4 regions of the Actinomadura sp. 3N508 genome follow, and region 4 is predicted to be linked to each of the others. Evidence: riboswitches for the same ligand, from Rfam matches in the RefSeq annotation. Region 4 holds a riboswitch; each other region holds the start of a gene.
What was found. Region 4 has a riboswitch for cyclic di-AMP ahead of ACH34S_RS14865 (CHAP domain-containing protein). Riboswitches for the same ligand answer to the same signal wherever they lie in the genome.

Region 1 (4,280 bases), on a different contig from region 4:
CGTCGGCGCCCTCAACGAATGCCTCCGTTTGGCGACGCTAAGGCGCAACACGGCGTCGCGATCATCGCCGGGGCACTGACGAACCCGTCACCTGAGCTGGGACGTCCGTGCCTCGCGTGCGACGGGCACCACCGCATGATGAGTAGGGAAGTGATCTCAGTCTCGGGCGGTTCCCGCCGGTACCACGGGCGGGCGCGCAACCTCCTACAGCTTGTAGGGCATACTCCAGGCAATCAGACAAGCGGCTGGAGATCGGTGATGACCACCCAAGACAGACGCAAGGCGGATGAGAGCGGCATGCCTGGGGGCACTGCCTCGCACAGCGGGCATCACGGACACGATGCGGGGCATGCCTCTCACGGCCACGGCGGGTCGGTCTCCTGGACGATGGCGGCCCAGGCGACGTTGCATTGCCTGACCGGCTGTGCCATCGGTGAAGTGCTCGGCATGGTGATCGGGACAGCACTCGGTTGGTCGAATGTGGCGACGATCGCCCTTGCAGTCGTGCTGGCGTTCATGTTCGGTTACGCGTTGACGATGCGCGGTGTGCTGAGGGCCGGGCTCTCGCTGCGAGCCGCTTTCAAGGTCGCCTTGGCCGCCGACACGGTGTCGATCGCGGTCATGGAGGTGCTGGACAACGCAACGATGGTGATGATCCCTGGAGCCATGCACGCGGGCCCGGCGAGCGTGAAGTTCTGGGGCGCCTTGGCCATCGCGTTCCTCGTCGCGTTCGTCCTCACCACACCGCTGAACCGCTGGATGATCGGACGGGGCAAGGGGCACGCCGTCGTCCACCAGTACCACCATTGAGAGCGCCCCGGCCAGAAAGGCGGTCTCCGGCACAATGTCTGCGGAATGGAGGTGGGCTACGTGGCTGGATTGGGGGGATCGCTTGAGCGTTCCATCATGGACGTGCTCTGGGACGCGTCCGGTCCGCTGCGGGTTCGTGAGTTGCTGGCCAAGCTGAATGAGAACAGCGACAAGGCGCTCGCCTACAACACGGTCCAGACCGTCGCCGAGCGGCTGGCGCAGAAGGGACTGCTGCAGCGCACCCAGGACGGGCTGGCGTTCCGCTACTCCCCCACGCGCGCGCGGGAGGAGTACGCGGTCGAGCTGATGCTCGACGCGCTCATCGAGTCTCCCGACCACGGAAGCATCCTCGCCCGGTTCGCCGAGAGCGTCCCACCTGAGGACGCGCGTCACCTGCTGGAAGCCCTACGCCGCCGCACGGCCGACTCCGAGGACGGGTGACAGCGTGATCTATCTCGTGATCGGCCTGGTCTCCACCGCGGCCCTGCTGGGCTGCCTGGCGGGGCCGGTCCTCGCTCGGGTCGGGCGTCCCGCCGCGCACCCGGTGATCGCCATCGCCTGTTGGGTCGCGGCTTTGGCCGGGACGGTCATCGCCGGTGTCGGCGTCGTCGCGGCGGCTTTGCTGGCGCCGCCGGCGCCCGGTCATGGCGCCCTGGAGTGGTTGCGGGGCTGCCTTCCGCATCACCGGGACGAGGCGATCATCATGGCGGCGGCCGCCAGCCTGGTCCTGCTGGTGGCCTGCTGCGCCAGAGTGGCGCACGGTCTGCCCCGGGTCGGACGTGCGGTGCGTCACCGGCGCCGGCATCGGGAGATGCTCCGGCTCGTCGCCACCGAGCATGAGGGGCATGAGGACGTTCTCGTCCTGGACCACCCCGTTCCCGTGGCCTATTCGCTGCCTGCCAGGCGAAAGGCGATCGTGGTCAGCACCGGTGCGCAGGAACTCCTCAGCGCTGAGGAGTTCGACGCGGTCCTGGTGCATGAACGAGCCCACGTGCGCCAGCGTCATCACGCGCTGCTGCTCATGCTCGATCTCGTGCACGCCCTCCTGCCGTGGCCGCCCACCGTCCGGCGGGCGAAGAAGAACCTTCCGCTGCTGCTGGAGATGGCCGCCGATGATGCGGCGGCGCGGGCATGCGGCAGGCGGACGCTGGTCGACGCCCTGCACCGGCTCGCGGCGACACCGGGGGTAGCCGGCGCTCTCGGCGCCGCGGGCCCGTCGACGGGAGGGCTGGCGGAGCGCGTACTGCGGCTGGAGACCACCGAGGTGAGCAGACCGCGCCGGGCCGCCAAGGCCGCCGCTTCCGCCTTCGTCACGCTCGCCGTCGCCGCTCCCCTCGCCGCCGCGACCGCGACGATCGCGGAACTGTCCCACATCTGCTGAGACCGCTGGGGCGTTTTGTCGTCATCGACTACTTGGGTGGCGAATGAGGCCACTATCTCCTACGCTTCGTAGGAGGTCGTAGCGAGGCGTCCCCGCCGGGGACGGCGACGGCCGCGCCGAAACTCCCGGATCCACAGGGTCCGGGGAACCGGGGAACCGTTTCTCCACCTGGGGTGAATCCGCTCCCGCGAGCGGCAGGGCGACTCCGGCCCGAACCCGGCAGCTCACCCGGTAGGCGGTACAGGAGAGGACACCACATGCAGCGACGAGCTGCCGGACACCTGACGTCGGCCCGCCGCCGGGTCATCACGGGCACGGCCTGGACGGCGTCGATCGCCCTGTCCGCGAGCCTCCTCGCTCCCCCACCGGCCTCTGCCGAGCCGCAGCCGACCCGCAAAGAGCTGACCGAGCAGCAGAAGAAGCTCGCCGACGACGCGGAGAAGCTCAGCGAGCAGTACAACGGATTGCGCGTACGGCTGCAGCAGGCCCAGCGCGCCGCCAAGGTCTCCGAGGCCAACGCCGCGCGCCAGAAGAAGGCCCTCGACGAGGCCCGAGCCCACATCGTCAGGCTCGCCGCCGACAGCTACAAGAACGGTCCTGCGGACCCGGCGGTCGCATTCGCCTCCGCCGGTGACCCGCAGGCCGTCCTGGACAAGTCGGCCACCCTCAACTACTTCGCCCAGCGGGACAGCATCCGCCTCACCCAGCTGCTGCAGACGATGCAGGCCGCCGAACACGCCCGCAAGTCCGCCGAAGCCCGGACGAGGCAGGTCCGCGAACTCACCGACCAGGCCAAGAAGAAGCACAAGGAACTGCAGGCCAAACTGAAGAAGGTCGAAGCCAAGCTGGGCTTCGGCCCCGGCGCCCGCACAGGTGCGGGTCCGGCCGTGAACGTCGACCCGGGCGGCGCCTCGGCCAAGGCCATGGGCGCGGTCCGGGCCGCCTTGAGCCAGCGCGGCGTCCCGTACTCCTGGGGCGGCGGCAGCGCGTCGGGCCCCACCTACGGCACCGCGCAGGGCGCCAACATCAGGGGCTTCGACTGCTCAGGACTGACGCTCTACGCCTACGCCCAGGTCGGCATCAGCCTCCCCCACTACACCGGCAGCCAGTTCACCGCCGGCACCCGCGTCTCGCAGAGCCAGCTCAGGCCCGGCGACCTGGTCTTCTTCCACAGCGACCTGCACCACATGGGCCTGTACATCGGCGGCGGCAAGATGGTGCACGCCCCGCAGACCGGCGACGTCGTCAAGATCAGCTCGATCTCCGGCCGCCCCTTCGCCGGTGGCGTCCGCGTCGCCTGATCACGTCTGATGCGGCCGATGACCCGAAGAGCGCGTGACCGGCCCGACTTCGGAGCAGGAGTGGGGCGGTTGAAGCGGTCACCGGAGCGCTGCCGACGAGCCTTGAAGCTGCCGGTCGGTCTGCTCCTGCTCCTCTGTGTGCTGGCGATGCACGGCTTCCAAGCGTCGCCGAGCCCGCGCGAGATGGCCGGAGTCGCACTGGCGGCGACGAGCCCCGTTCACGACGCGACGATGAGCGCGGCTGAGAATGCCGTGCCGTCCGCGGCGAAGGCCGTCCATCAGCCCTCGGGTAGAGATCATCCAGGTGGTCAGCACCAGGAACATCCGGGCGGTCAGGTCTGCCTTGCGATGCTGGTCCTGATCTCGTTCTTCGGAGCGATCGTCGCGCTGCTTCTGCGCGGGCCGGTGACCGTGGCCCGGCGTCTCCTGATCAGGGTCCGGATCCCGCTGGTGGGCCGGCCGCCACCGAGACCGTTCCTGCACCGGTTGAGCGTGTTGAGGCTGTGACAGGCCATCGGCGCCTTCATGGCACCCAGTTCCCTGACGTCACAGACTTCGACACGGAAGGTTCTCCATCATGAAGCGCGCTTTCGCGCTCGTCGCCGTCCCGGCGCTGACCATCAGCCTGGCCGCCTGCGGCGACAACGGCTCCGGCGACGGCAAGGACCCGATGGCCGGTCACTCGATGCCGACCAGCGCGTCGCCGTCCGCCAGTGAAGGCTCGCGGGGTCGGCACAACGAGCAGGACGTCATGTTCGCCCAGATGATGATCCCGCATCACCGCCAGG
Region 2 (4,280 bases), on a different contig from region 4:
GATAAAAGGGGGCGGCCCCGCGGTCATGAGAACCGCGGGGCCGCCCTTTTGACGTCGCTGTCTATGCCGTCGCTGTCTCCGATCAGCTGGCGCGCTTGGAGCGGGCGCGCATGCGTTCGCGCTCCTTGGCGTCCAGGACGACCTTCCGGATGCGGACGGCGCCCGGCGTGACCTCGACGCACTCGTCCTCGCGGCAGAACTCCAGCGCCTCCTCCAGCGACAGCAGCCGGGGCGGGGTGAGCCGCTCCAGCTCGTCGCCGGTGGACGAGCGCATGTTCGTGAGCTTCTTCTCCTTGGTGATGTTGACGTCCATGTCGTCGGACCGGGAGTTCTCCCCGACGATCATGCCCTCGTACACCTCGGTGGTCGGCCCGACGAAGAACGTGCCGCGGTCCTGCAGGTTCGTGATCGCGTACGCGGTGGCGGCACCGGAGCGGTCGGCGACCAGCGACCCGGACGGGCGCGTCCGCAGCTCCCCGAACCACGGCTCGTAGCTCTCGAACACGTGGTGCGCCATGCCGGTGCCGCGCGTCTCGGTCATGAACTCGGTGCGGAACCCGATCAGGCCGCGCGCCGGGACGAGGAACTCCATCCGGATCCAGCCGGTGCCGTGGTTCGTCATGTGCTCCATGCGGCCCTTGCGGACGGCCAGGAGCTGCGTGACGGCGCCGAGGTGCTCCTCGGGGATGTCGACGGTGAGCCGCTCGACCGGCTCGTGCTTCTTCCCGTCGATGATCTTCGTCACGACCTGCGGCTTGCCGATCGTCAGCTCGTAGCCCTCGCGGCGCATGTTCTCGACGAGGATCGCGAGGGCCAGCTCGCCGCGACCCTGCACCTCCCACGCGTCGGGACGCTCCGTCGGCAGCACCCGGATCGACACGTTGCCGACCAGCTCCCGGTCGAGCCTGTCCTTGACCATCCGGGCGGTGACCTTGGTGCCCTTCTCGCGGCCGGCCATCGGCCCGGTGTTGGTGCCGACGGTCATCGAGATCGCGGGCTCGTCCACGGTGATCAGCGGCAGCGGGCGCGGGTCGTCCGGGTCGGCGATGGTGTCGCCGATCATGATGTCGGGGATGCCGGCGATCGCGATGATGTCGCCGGGGCCCGCCGCCTCGGCGGGCTTGCGCTCGAGCGCGTCCGTCATCAGCAGCTCGGTGATCTTGACGCGGTCGACGCTGCCGTCGTGCCGGAACCAGGCGACCTGCTGGCCCTTCTTGATCGTTCCGGCGTGGATGCGGCAGAGCGCGATCCGGCCGAGGTAGCTGGAGGCGTCGAGGTTGGTCACGTGGGCCTGGAGCGGGGCGTCCGGGTCGTAGGCCGGCGCCGGGATCGTGCCGGTGATGACCGTGAACAGCGGCTCCAGGTCGGGGCTCGCGGGCATCTCGCCGTCGGCGGGCTTGTCGAGCGAGGCCCGCCCCGCCCGGCCGGACGCGTACACGATCGGGAAGTCGATCTGGGCCTCGTCGGCGTCGAGGTCCATGAACAGCTCGTACGTCTCGTCCACGACCTCGTCGATGCGGGCGTCGGGACGGTCGGTCTTGTTCACCACCAGGATCACCGGCAGCTTGGCCTCAAGGGCCTTGCGCAGCACGAACCGGGTCTGCGGGAGGGGGCCCTCGCTGGCGTCCACCAGCAGGACGACGCCGTCCACCATCGACAGCCCGCGCTCGACCTCGCCGCCGAAGTCGGCGTGGCCGGGGGTGTCGATGATGTTGATCGTCAGCCCGCCGTGCCTGACCGCGGTGTTCTTCGCGAGGATGGTGATCCCCTTCTCGCGCTCCAGGTCGTTGGAGTCGAGCACGCGGTCGTCGACGTCCTGGTTCTCGCGGAAGGCGCCGGACTGCCAGAGCATGGCGTCGACCAGCGTCGTCTTTCCGTGGTCGACGTGAGCGACGATCGCGACGTTCCGGAGGTCGTCGCGCGTGGAGATGGGCATGCGGGCTCGCCTTGCGTGAGAGTTCGGGATCCGCCGCTGACACACGGCAGCCCCCATTCTACTTGGCTCGGCATACCACCCATCCCGGGCGATCGGCGTCCCCCACCCCCGATTGGCCAACTTTGCTGATCCTTTGTAATGTGCCCGAGGTCCGGCCGTCTGGAGCCCCATCCCCTCGGGGCTGCGGCCGGAGCGCCGAATCTCCCGACCGCGGGAGAACCGGGGACCCATAACCCCTGGGGTGAATCGACGCATGTCGTAGGGCGACTCCTGGCCCGAACCCGTCAGCTAACCCGGTAGGCGCGCGAGGAGAGGAGAACACCGGCTTGGCACCGGATCCCCACCGGCGGCGCCGTATCACGCCCGCCGCCGCGGCGACCATGCTCCTGATCGGCCTCGGCGCCACCGCGCCCGCCGTCGCGCACGCCGCCCAGCCGTCCGGACGCGGCCTGCCCGCCGCCGCACCGACCCCGGCCCCATCCTCGCTTCCGACGACGGAGAAGGGCCTGCTCAAGAGCCTGGACGCGCTGAACGAAGAGGCCGAGATCCTCACCGAGAGGTACAACAAGACGCGCGTCGAGCTGGGCAAGGCGCAGAAGGCGCAGAAGGCCGCCGCACAGCAGGCCGCGACACTGCGCGTCCAGGCCGCGCCGGCCCGGGAGCGGCTCGGCCAGCTGGCCGCGGCGAACTACATGTCCGGCTCCCCCGACATGATCTTCGGCGCGAACGGCTCCCCGGAGGGCCTGTCCGACCGCGCCTACCTCGCGCAGAACCAGACGACCGCCGTCCAGGCCCTGCAGAAGCAGATCGACCGGGCGGACACGGCCCAGCGCACCGCCGAGGCGAAGATCGCCCAGGTCGAGCGGGCGGCGGCGGACGCGGAGAAGGCCCGCCAGGCCGCCAAGGCCAAGGTGGCGGAAGTCACCAAGCGCCTCGACAAGCTGACCACCACGCACGTCCGCGACCCGCGCAGCGGCCTGCGCGCCACCGTGAAGGGCTCCGGCCTCCCCGCCAAGATGGCCCGCAAGGCGCTCACCAAACTCGGCGCCCCCTACGTGTGGGCCGCCGCAGGACCGAACTCCTTCGACTGCTCCGGCCTGGTCGTCTGGGCCTACACCAAGGTCGGCAAGCCCGGCCTGCCGCACTACACGGGCGACCTGTACGGCCTGGGGACGAAGGTCTCCCGAAGCGAACTCCGCTCCGGCGATCTGGTCTACTTCGGCGCCGGCCTCCACCACATGGGCATCTACCTGGCCGACGGCAAGTACCTGCACGCCCCGCAGACCGGCGACGTGGTGAAGATCTCCAAGCTCTCCGACCGCTCCGACTACGCGGGAGCCAACCGAATCGGCTAAGAGCCACAAGAACGTACGAGGCCCCTCCTGCGGCGCGGTAGGAGGGGCCTCGTGCTGTGTTTATTGCATTTCTCTCCTCCTTCGGGCCCTGGGGGCCCTCCATCGTCGAGAAAAGCACGCGATCGCTGGCATCGCTCCGTCTCGCCTGGCGGCTCGCTGCGCGATCAGGTTCTCGCAAGCTCGAACCTGCCTTCGGACGCGATCGCGAGTGTCGAGGTTGTTGCGGGGTTGCGGTGATGGCTGGGCGCCGTTATCCCGAGTAGACGTTCAGGTCTCTAGGAGGCCCTGGGTGGCTAGGGCATCTATTACTGGGAGGTCGCCTGGGAGCCAGGGGACGTCGTAGAGCTCGTTCTGGGTGAGCCAGCGGAGGGCCAGGTGTTCTAGGGCGCGGGGTTCGCCTTCGACTATGCGGGCCGTCCAGACGCGGAGGACGGCGCGTTCGCTCAGGTGCCAGTCGGTGCCGATCCTGCGGGTCAGGCGGACCTTGATGGCGAGTTCCTCGTGGCACTCGCGGATCAGGGCGTCCTCGTCGGACTCGCCCGGGTCGACCTTGCCGCCCGGCAGTTCCCAGCCGCCCGCCATGTGCGGCGGCTCGGCCCGCTGCGCGGTCAGCAGCCGGCCGTCACGGATGATCGCCGCGCCAACGACCACGAGCACGATGCCGACCAACCCCTCTCGGTGCTATTTCGCGGCGGCGGCCTCGACCTGCCGCGTCGCCTCTTGGACGATCTTCTCCAGGTGGCCGCCGTGCGCGCCGCGCCAGTAGAGCTGGCCGCAGTCGGCGCAGCGGCCGTAGACGTCGTAGCTGCGGCGGGTGCCCGCCTCCAGGTCGCGCTCGATCTCCTGCTTGTCTACCTGGACGAGTTCACCGTTGCAGGCGGTGCAACGGGTCCAGGGGCGCAGGGCGGGCGCGAAGCGGTCCAGGACGTCGCGGAGCTGGTCGTCGGGGCGCGAGCCGCGGACGTAGGCGCCGAACCACAGCGCGCGGC
Region 3 (4,280 bases), on a different contig from region 4:
GTCCCGCGCCGTGCGACGCTTCCTGGACCGGCTGCACCGGGACCGGCCGGACCTGCGCGTCGCGGTCGAGCCGGGGGACGACCCGTCCTTCCGCCCCTGGGGCGCGGGCCGCGAGATCCCCACCGGCCGGGCCGAAGTGCTCGTCGCCGAGGACGAGGAGATGATCCAGAGGTGGGACGAGGACGGCTACCACCTGTCCCCCACCGGCACCGGCCCATTGATGATCAGCTTCGAGCCCTGCCGGGTACCACGGCTCAGGGCCCGGGTCCTGGAGAATCCGTACGGCGACAACGGCCTGGGATTCGCCCCCCACGAGGTCACGCTCGTCGGCACGGACCTCTTCCTGGTCACGATCGTCACCCCGGACGCCGACAGCGCCTACTCGACATCGGTCATCGACCGCCTGGCCGAATGCCTGACGGGGCTCTAGCCGGGGGAATGGTTGACACGGCTCTTTGGGCCGTGACGCCCTGCCGGAAATGGCGATGCGGGCGGCGGCGGTTCTTCGCCACCGCCCGCATCGGGCCTCAGAGGTCAGGCGGCCTTGTAGCCGAGCTGGCGGAGCTGGTCGGCGGACAGGCGGGACACGTTGTGGTCGTGGTCGGTGGCCGCGTACTGGTGGATGGTCCACTGCTTCCACGGCGAAGGCGCGCTGACCTTGCCGGGAGACCGTCCATAGTGCGCGACCCACAGCGGGTATTCGCCGAGGCCCTTGCCGTGCTCCTCCGCGAAGGAACGGGAACTGTAGAACATCGGCTTGACGCCGGTCTTCTGCTCGACGCGTTCCAGCCAGCGTTTGGCCCAGTCGTTCACCTCGCGCGTCGAGCGGCCGTCCGTGGTCTCCAGGTCGAGGATGAGCAGGTCGCCCTTCGCCAGCCCGGCGGACGTCACCACCCGGAGATAGTGATCGGCCTCCCGGACGGGATCGTTCTGCGGACGCCCGTAATGGTAGGCACCCCTGACCAGGCTGTTCTGCTTGATCTGGGTCCAGTTGCGGGTGAAGGTCGTGTCCTTGTGCGCGGTGCCCTCGGTGGCCTTAGCGATACCGAAACCGGGCTTCTGCCGGCTCCAGTCGAATCCCTTGTCGTGGTGCGAGACGTCCACCCCATAAGGGCGGGCGCCGGCCGCGGGCGGCGCCTCTGCCTTCGCCTCGGGCGGGGCCGCCTTCTCGATGACGGGTGCGGCGGCGGTCCCCGCCGTGGTGCCGGTCTCGGGCGCGTCCGCGGTCCCTGCGGTGACGGCCAGGGGAGTGATCACCCCGGCGGCGAGCACCGAACCCATCAGCAGCATTCTGCGGCGGCCGCGCGTTCTCATCGTTTTCTGGATGCCCGTTCGCACCGGCGTCCACCTCTCCTTTTCCGCCTGCCGGGTTAGCTGACGGGTTCGGGCCAGGAGACGGCCCTACCGCTGGCGGACCAGCGGATTCACCCCTAACGAACCTGGGTCCCCGGCTTCCCTTTTTCGGGAATTCGGCGTCCGGCCGGATTTCGGCCGGTGCAGCGGACACTAAGCACGGGAAATGGGTGGCGGCAAACGAGAACGGCGAAATCAACCGATGGGTTGATACGGGCATCGACCCATCGGTTGGCGGGCCCGGGTCAGCCGGGGAGGCGGATGAGGCGCCGCTCGACGGCCACGGTGACGGCGGCCGTGCGGGTGTCGACGCCGAGCTTGGCGAAGATGTGCACCAGGTGCGTCTTGACGGTGGCCTCGCTGATGAACAGGCGGCGCGCGATCCGCTGGTTGGACAGGCCCTCGGCCAGCAGTTCGAGGATCTCGATCTCGCGGGGGCTGAGGGACGGGGCGGGCTCGCGCATCCGGTCCATCAGCCGGGACGCGATCCCCGGCGACAGCGCCGTCTCGCCGCGCGCGGCCGTGCGGATGCCGCGGAACAGCTCGTCCGGCGGGCCCGCCTTGAGCAGGTAGCCCGCCGCGCCGACCGCGATCGCGCGGGAGATGTCGGCGTCGGAGTCGTAGGTGGTGAGGACGAGGACACGCGGCGGGTCCGGCAGCGCGAGGATGCGGCGGGTCGCCTCGACGCCGTCGATGCCCGCGCCGAGCTGCAGGTCCATCAGGACGAGGTCGGTCGGGACGGCCCCGGCCAGCCGGACCGCCTCCTCGCCGTCCGCCGCCTCCGCGACCACCTCTAGGTCCGGCTCGCCGCCGAGCAGGGCGCGCAGCCCGGCCCGGACGACGGGATGGTCGTCCACGATCGTCACCCGGACCACGGTCACTCCCCGTGCTCCCGTTCACGGGGGACCGTGGCGGCGATGACCGTCCCGGCGCCCGGGGCGCTCTCGACCGCGAGGGAGCCGCCGACCTCGGCGAGCCGGTCCCGCATGGCGCGGAGCCCGTACCCGCGTCCCCTGGCGGACGCGGCCGCCCCGGGGTCGAACCCGGTGCCGTCGTCGGCGACGTCCAGGGACACGGCGTCGTCGAGAAAGGTCAGCGTGATCATGATCGTGGCCGCGTCCGCGTGCTCGCGCGCGTTGGCGACGGCGCCCTGCGCGACGCGGAGCAGCACGGCCTGCACCTCGACGTCCACCGGGTACTCGTCCCCCTCCGTCCGGAACCGTACCCGCGGGCCCGCCTCCGGCCCGGCCCCGGCCAGCTCGCCGAGCGCCGCGAGCAGGGACCCGGACGCCAGCGCGGGCGGGGCCAGCGCCCAGACGAAATGGCGCGCCTCGTCAAGGTTCGCGGCGGCGGCGTCGGCGGCCTGCCGCAGATGGCGGCGGGCGTCCGCCGGCGAGGTGTCCCACTGCCGGTCGGCCGCCTGGAGCAGGATCTCCATGCTGGCCAGGCCCTGCGCGAGCGTGTCGTGGATCTCGCGGGACAGCCGTTCGCGCTCCTCCAGGACGCCCGCCGCGCGCTGCGTGTCGGCCAGCTCGCCGCGGGTGCGGACGAGCTCGCCGACGAGCCGCTGCAGCTCCAGGAAGATGACGGCGGCCATCGCGGCGACCGCGATCGGGGCGAGCACCAGGCTCGGGTCCACGCGGTCCGCGAGGTAGAGGCCCGCGAAGATCACCGCACCGGTGATCACCACGACGGCGGCGATGGCGGCGCGCGGCGACAGCAGCCGCAGCGCGGCGAAGAACAGCGGGACCGCGCACCAGGCGAAGCTCGGGGCGGCGCCGACCAGCGCCAGCCAGCACGCGACCACGGCGCCCAGCCAGGCGAGGCGCCCGTGGCGGCCGAGCGCGTCCCAGAAGGCGACGCCGAGCGCGTAACCGGCGCCGAGCACCCCCGTGAGCGTGAGCACCAGCGGCGTGGCGCCGTCCAGCCCGTGCCCGGCCACGAACCGGGACGCGGACGCGGCCAGCAGCAGGAAGAACCCGGCGTGCATCGCCAGCCGGATCCGGCCTTCGGTCCTGGTCACGTCCCCTGTCTCCCCGTCCCGCATCGGCGCAAGCCTCGCCCGCCCCGGCGGGCCGCGCATCAGCCGATCGATTGATCCGGCCGCGCCGCCTACGTGCGGGAAGTGCTGCGGACGACGTCCATCAAGGTCGACCACGTGAACGACCTCGGCTGGACCGCGCTGCTGGAGGCGATCATCCTCGGCGACGGCGGCCCGAACCACCAGCAGGTGGTCGCCCACCTGCTGGACGCGGGCGCCGGCCAGGGCCTGTCTCGAAGTTGGCCGGGACTTGGAAATGCAGTGGCCTGACATGTCACATGTGCTGGTATGCTGCTTTCGCCGCCAGTGACGCATGTCCGTAGGTCGCGGCGCGCCCAGCGGAGGAGCGAAGGTCATGACCGCCAAGTACGAGGCGTCCCCCGGCATGGGCGGGTTCACCGCGGTCGAGCGTACGAGCCCGACCCAGCAGGTGCGCGAGCAGCTGCTGGGGGCGATCGAGCGCGGCGACATCCCGGCCGGGGCCATGCTGCCCTCCGAGCGGGTGCTGTGCGACACGTTCGGCGTCAGCCGGGTCAGCGTGCGCGAGGCGCTCGCCGGCCTGGAGGCGATGAAGATCATCGAGATCCGGCACGGGCGGGGCGCGTTCGTCCGCAAGAGCATCAACGAGCAGTACGCCGAGCCGTTCGCCAAGTACCTGGAGCTGCACCGCGACGAGCTCATCGAGCTGAACAAGGTCCGCGGCGCCCTCGACGAGCTGGCCGCGGCCGAGGTCGCCGAGCACGCGACCGACGAGGGCCTGGCCGAGATCGAGCGGGCCCAGGAGGTCTTCCAGGCTGCGGCCGCGCAGGACAAGCCGAACCTCGCCGAGGTGTCGCGGCTGGACGTGGAGTTCCACCTGTCCATCGCGCGGGCCACCGGCGGCGAG
Region 4 (4,280 bases):
AGATCGCCCAGATGGCGGCGGACGCGTACAAGAACGGCGAGTCGACGGACGTCACCGGCTTCGTCGGCAGCAGCGACCCGCAGGCCGTCCTCGACCAGGCGGCGGTCTTCTCGCACCTGTCGCAGGACCGCGCCTCCCAGCTCACCCAGTTCCTCGCCACCGCGCAGCGGCTGCGCCGCGAGCAGGCCGTGGCCAAGTCCGCCTACGACGAGGTGAAGTCCAAGTCGGACGAGCTGCAGAAGCAGAAGAAGGAACTGGACCAGAAGGTCAAGAAGCAGGAGGCGCTGGTCAGGCGGCTCGGCGGCGGCACGTCCTCCGGCGGCGGTGGCGGCGGTCGCAGCTACAACGGCCCCGCCAGCGGCTCGGCACGCGCGGCGCTCCAGTTCGCCTACGCCCAGATCGGCAAGCCGTACCAGTACGGCGCCGAGGGCCCCGGCACCTACGACTGCTCCGGCCTGACCATGAAGGCATGGGGGGCGGCGGGCGTCAGCATCACCCGCACCACCAACTCCCAGTACGCCGCCACCAGGCGGGTGGACAAGAGCGACCTGCAGCCCGGCGACCTGGTGTTCTTCAGCGGTCTCGGCCATGTCGGCATCTACGCGGGCAACGGGAAGATGGTCCACGCCCCGAGCACGGGCAAGAACGTCCAGGAAGTGAGCATCACCTCGGGCTACTACCTGAGCAACTACTACGGCGCCGGGCGTCCCTGACGTCCCGCTCCGCCCGCCGCTCGCGCGGCCGGACGGACCGTCTTCACCAACGGACCAGGCTTTGACCTGGTCCGTTGTTGATTTTGTGGGGGTTTGCCTTCTGTTGGGGCTTTGGTACCTTGTCACCACTCGCGGCGCCCTCCAGACGCCGTGGCCCCCGCGACGCCCACCAGGTGCCGCGGCCCGCGCGGCGCATTCCTCCGCCGCGTGACGGGCGGCGCGAGCCACGCGCCTCTCCCCTCCCGGCGGCGCGCTCCACGCGTCGCCCGCGGCACCGCGACGGTGCCGCGACGGTCTCACGCAGACCTCGCCCGACCCCAGCCGACGTGCGCACGCCCGCAGCGTGCATGGCGCTGAGAGCGCTGCCGCGGCGGCCCCGAGGGTCAGGCGCCGGACGGTCCCGGTGACGGGCCGCCGTCCGCACACAACATCAGGCGCCGCTCTTTCGCACGCGGGAGACAGGTCCCGCGCACGGGCCCCATATCGCCCCCAGGATCGCAGCGGCAGCGCCGAATCCGCCGACGCGCGGAACCGGGGACCCATAACCGCCGGAGTCCAGGGACCGTCCCTGGACGGCAATTCCCGGCGCCCGGGGTGAATCGGTGCGCCCTCCCGGAACGATCCGGTGAGAGCCCGCCGTAGGGCCACTTCCTCGCCCGAACCCGTCAGCTAACCCGGTAGGCGTCCGGAAGAGACGAAGGAGTGAAACCCGCAGCGTTACCTGGGCGTGGTCGCCCTCGTGCGACCACGCCCACCTCATCCCTGTGCGCTTCGCGCGGGCGATCCGCCCGCCGGAGTATCCCCATCCGACCGGCGCGCCCGCCCCCGGGCCGCCATCGCCGAGTCCGCGGACCGCCCTGCGCATGCGCGGCGGGACGCGGAGCCGGGGACCCACCTGTGTCCTTTCGGGGTGAATCGGCCTGCCCGCGTGCGGGCCGTAGGGCGGCTTCCACGCCCGAACCCGTCAGCTAACCCGGTAGGCGGCATGGAAGTCGAGGAGATCCCCCCGTGCCAGGCATCAACCGCAAGAAGACCCCGGGCAGGCACCGCAAGCCCAGCACCCGGACCATCACATGGCGGGCGACCGGCGGCGTCGTCGTCGGCGCCGCCGTCCTCGGCACCGCCGCGGCCACCGCGCACGCGTCGGTATTGCCGTTCGGGCCGCTGCCCGCCACGAACACGTCCTCCGAGATGGCGGCCACCGGGAAGGACGCGCGCGTGACCGCGTCCAAGGACCACAAGAAGGACGAGCCGAACCGCAGGAACAGCACCAGGAAGAACGCGACCGCCAAGGGCGGCGGTGCACCGGCGAAGCCGGCCGGAAAGGCGGCCGCGAAATCGCGGCCCACCGCCGCGGAGGCCATCAGGCTCGCCAGGTCGCAGGTGGGGATCGCGGAGAACGGCGGCGGCGAGACCAAGTTCCAGAAGTGGTACATGGGTACGTCCCGCGCGCAGGAGACGCTCGCACGCGACGGCGGCTCCCTCGGCGGCTACGGCGACGCGAACTGGTGCGACATGTTCATCTCCTGGATCGGCGAGCAGATCGGCTTCACCGACCAGATCGGCAGCGACGCCTGGACCGTCGCCCACGCCCGCTGGTTCCAGGCCAACGGCCGCTGGGGCACCGAGCCCAGGCCCGGCGCGATCGTCTTCTTCGCGTGGGACGGCCGCAAGTCCAGCGGCGCCATCCGGCACGTCGGCATGGTGATCAAGAAGGTCGACGACGACACGATCGAGGCCGTCGAGGGCAACACCGGCAACGCGGTCCGGATCAAGCAGCGCTCGAGCAGCGACATCGTCGGCTACGGATACCCCGACTACAAGTCGTGACGCCCGGCTCGCCGCCCCCGCGCCCTGCATAGGATCGCGCGCATGGAAGACGGCTCCGGCGCGGACGACGCCCCCGGCGGCCCCGGCGGCCCCGTCACGCGGCGCAGGGCATTGGCCCTCGGCGTGGGCGGGGCCGGGGTGCTTCTCGGCGGCGTCACGGGCCTCCTCGCCACTCGCTCCGGCCGCGAAGAGACGCCCCCGAGCCACGAGACCAGAGCAATGGGCCGGTACGAGGCCGGTGACGCGGCGGCCGTCCTCGGCAACCGCGCGCGGGCCGTGAAGTCCGGTGACCGGACGGCCTTCCTCGCGACGGTAGGCTCCGCGCCCGCCGCGTTCCAGGCCGCCCAGTCCCGCCTCTACGACAACCTCCGCAAGCTCCCCCTGCACGGTTGGCGCGAACAGGTCGTGACCGTCCAGGCCGCGGACGCGGAGAGCGGCGCCACGGTCGTCCGCGTCAATGTGCGCTACAGGCTGCGCGGTTTCGACCGAGGCGACGTGGTCCGCACCGGGTACCTGGCCCTGGCCCAGCGCTCCGGCACCTGGACGATCGTCGGCGACGGCTCGTCCCACGGTTTCCACGACGACGCCGAGATCTGGGCCGGCGGCCCCCTGTCGGTCGTCGGGGGCCGCGCGAGCCTCGTCATCGGGGACGCCACCGGCCTCGGCGAGATCGCGAGACGCCTGGACGAGGCAGTGCCGGTCGTCAGCGACGTCGCGGGCACGGGATGGGCGCGGCGGGCCGTCGCGCTCGTGCCCGCCGGCGCCGCCCTCGCGTCCGCGCTCGCCGGTCCCGGGCAGCGCCTCGACGAGATCGCCGCGCTCGCGACCATCGTCCCGCCCGCCGGCGGGGGCCGGGGTCCGGGCGGCGACCGCGTCATCGTCTCCCCCGGCACCTTCGGCCGACTGAACGACGTCGGGCGCGACGTCGTCCTCACCCACGAGCTGACGCACGTCGCGACCGGCGCCGCCCGCGACCGCAGGACGCCGGGGTGGCTCGTCGAGGGCTTCGCCGACTATGTCGCCTATCGCGGGTCGAAGATCGGGGTCCGGGCCGCGGCGGGCGAGCTGCGCCGCGAGGTGGCGGCGGGGCGGATCCCGTCCGCGCTGCCCGCCTCGGGCGCGTTCGCCGGCGGCTCGGCGCGCCTCAGCCAGGCCTACCAGGAGGCCTGGCTCGCCTGCCGGATGATCGCCGACCGGTACGGTGAGGCGACGCTCGTGCGGCTCTACCGGACCGCCGGGCGCGTCCCGGAGGCCACCGCGCTGCGGGAGGTGCTGGGTCTCACCCGGGCGGGCTTCACCGCCCGATGGCGCGACTACCTGAAGAAGGAGCTCACGTGAGGGAGCGAACGGCCGGCGGAATGCGGACGCCGCGGATCGCCGCCGCCGTCGCCGCCGGGGTGCTGTTCGCCGCCGTCGCGGCCGTCCTCGCCCTGACGACGCCCTGGAACCCGCTGCCCGGCACCGTGCCCGGCGGGCGCGTGGAACGCGATCCGGCGCTCGACTTCTCCCCGTCCGAGATCGCCCGGTCCAGGGCGTTCGACTCGGCCCTCACCCCGCCCGCCTACACGGGCCTCCTCGCCGGCCTGCTCCTGATCTTCGCGCTGGGCTTCACGCCGCTCGGCGCGCGGTTCATCGGCTGGGTCACCGCCCGCACCCGCCGCCGATTCCTCCGGATCGTCCTCGCGACCCTGGCGCTGACGGCGCTGCTGCGCGCCGCCGGGCTGCCGTTCGACATCT

Region 1: it holds a riboswitch for cyclic di-AMP, as region 4 does, so the genes downstream of both, ACH34S_RS41550 (NlpC/P60 family protein) here and ACH34S_RS14865 (CHAP domain-containing protein) in region 4, are expected to answer to the same signal.
Region 2: it holds a riboswitch for cyclic di-AMP, as region 4 does, so the genes downstream of both, ACH34S_RS34130 (NlpC/P60 family protein) here and ACH34S_RS14865 (CHAP domain-containing protein) in region 4, are expected to answer to the same signal.
Region 3: it holds a riboswitch for cyclic di-AMP, as region 4 does, so the genes downstream of both, ACH34S_RS26060 (glycoside hydrolase family 25 protein) here and ACH34S_RS14865 (CHAP domain-containing protein) in region 4, are expected to answer to the same signal.

The regions. Positions count from the first base shown of each region.
Region 1 covers NZ_JBIRAX010000024.1:15,432-19,711, forward strand. The annotation lists gene ACH34S_RS41535 (DUF4396 domain-containing protein) at 259-810, shown strand; gene ACH34S_RS41540 (BlaI/MecI/CopY family transcriptional regulator) at 856-1,251, shown strand; gene ACH34S_RS41545 (M56 family metallopeptidase) at 1,256-2,191, shown strand; cyclic di-AMP (ydaO/yuaA leader) riboswitch at 2,305-2,445, shown strand; gene ACH34S_RS41550 (NlpC/P60 family protein) at 2,449-3,492, shown strand; gene ACH34S_RS41555 (DUF6153 family protein) at 3,595-3,999, shown strand; gene ACH34S_RS41560 (DUF305 domain-containing protein) at 4,070-4,280, shown strand, end outside.
Region 2 covers NZ_JBIRAX010000012.1:75,398-79,677, reverse strand. The annotation lists gene typA (translational GTPase TypA) at 83-1,936, opposite strand; cyclic di-AMP (ydaO/yuaA leader) riboswitch at 2,120-2,255, shown strand; gene ACH34S_RS34130 (NlpC/P60 family protein) at 2,263-3,291, shown strand; gene ACH34S_RS34125 ((deoxy)nucleoside triphosphate pyrophosphohydrolase) at 3,559-3,948, opposite strand; gene ACH34S_RS34120 (Mut7-C RNAse domain-containing protein) at 3,973-4,280, opposite strand, start outside.
Region 3 covers NZ_JBIRAX010000007.1:374,969-379,248, forward strand. The annotation lists gene ACH34S_RS26055 (hypothetical protein) at 1-430, shown strand, start outside; gene ACH34S_RS26060 (glycoside hydrolase family 25 protein) at 535-1,281, opposite strand; cyclic di-AMP (ydaO/yuaA leader) riboswitch at 1,344-1,485, opposite strand; gene ACH34S_RS26065 (response regulator) at 1,599-2,228, opposite strand; gene ACH34S_RS26070 (sensor histidine kinase) at 2,231-3,376, opposite strand; gene ACH34S_RS26075 (hypothetical protein) at 3,479-3,664, shown strand; gene ACH34S_RS26080 (FadR/GntR family transcriptional regulator) at 3,750-4,280, shown strand, end outside.
Region 4 covers NZ_JBIRAX010000003.1:764,004-768,283, forward strand. The annotation lists gene ACH34S_RS14860 (NlpC/P60 family protein) at 1-713, shown strand, start outside; cyclic di-AMP (ydaO/yuaA leader) riboswitch at 1,211-1,412, shown strand; cyclic di-AMP (ydaO/yuaA leader) riboswitch at 1,541-1,712, shown strand; gene ACH34S_RS14865 (CHAP domain-containing protein) at 1,722-2,543, shown strand; gene ACH34S_RS14870 (hypothetical protein) at 2,586-3,881, shown strand; gene ACH34S_RS14875 (M48 family metallopeptidase) at 3,878-4,280, shown strand, end outside.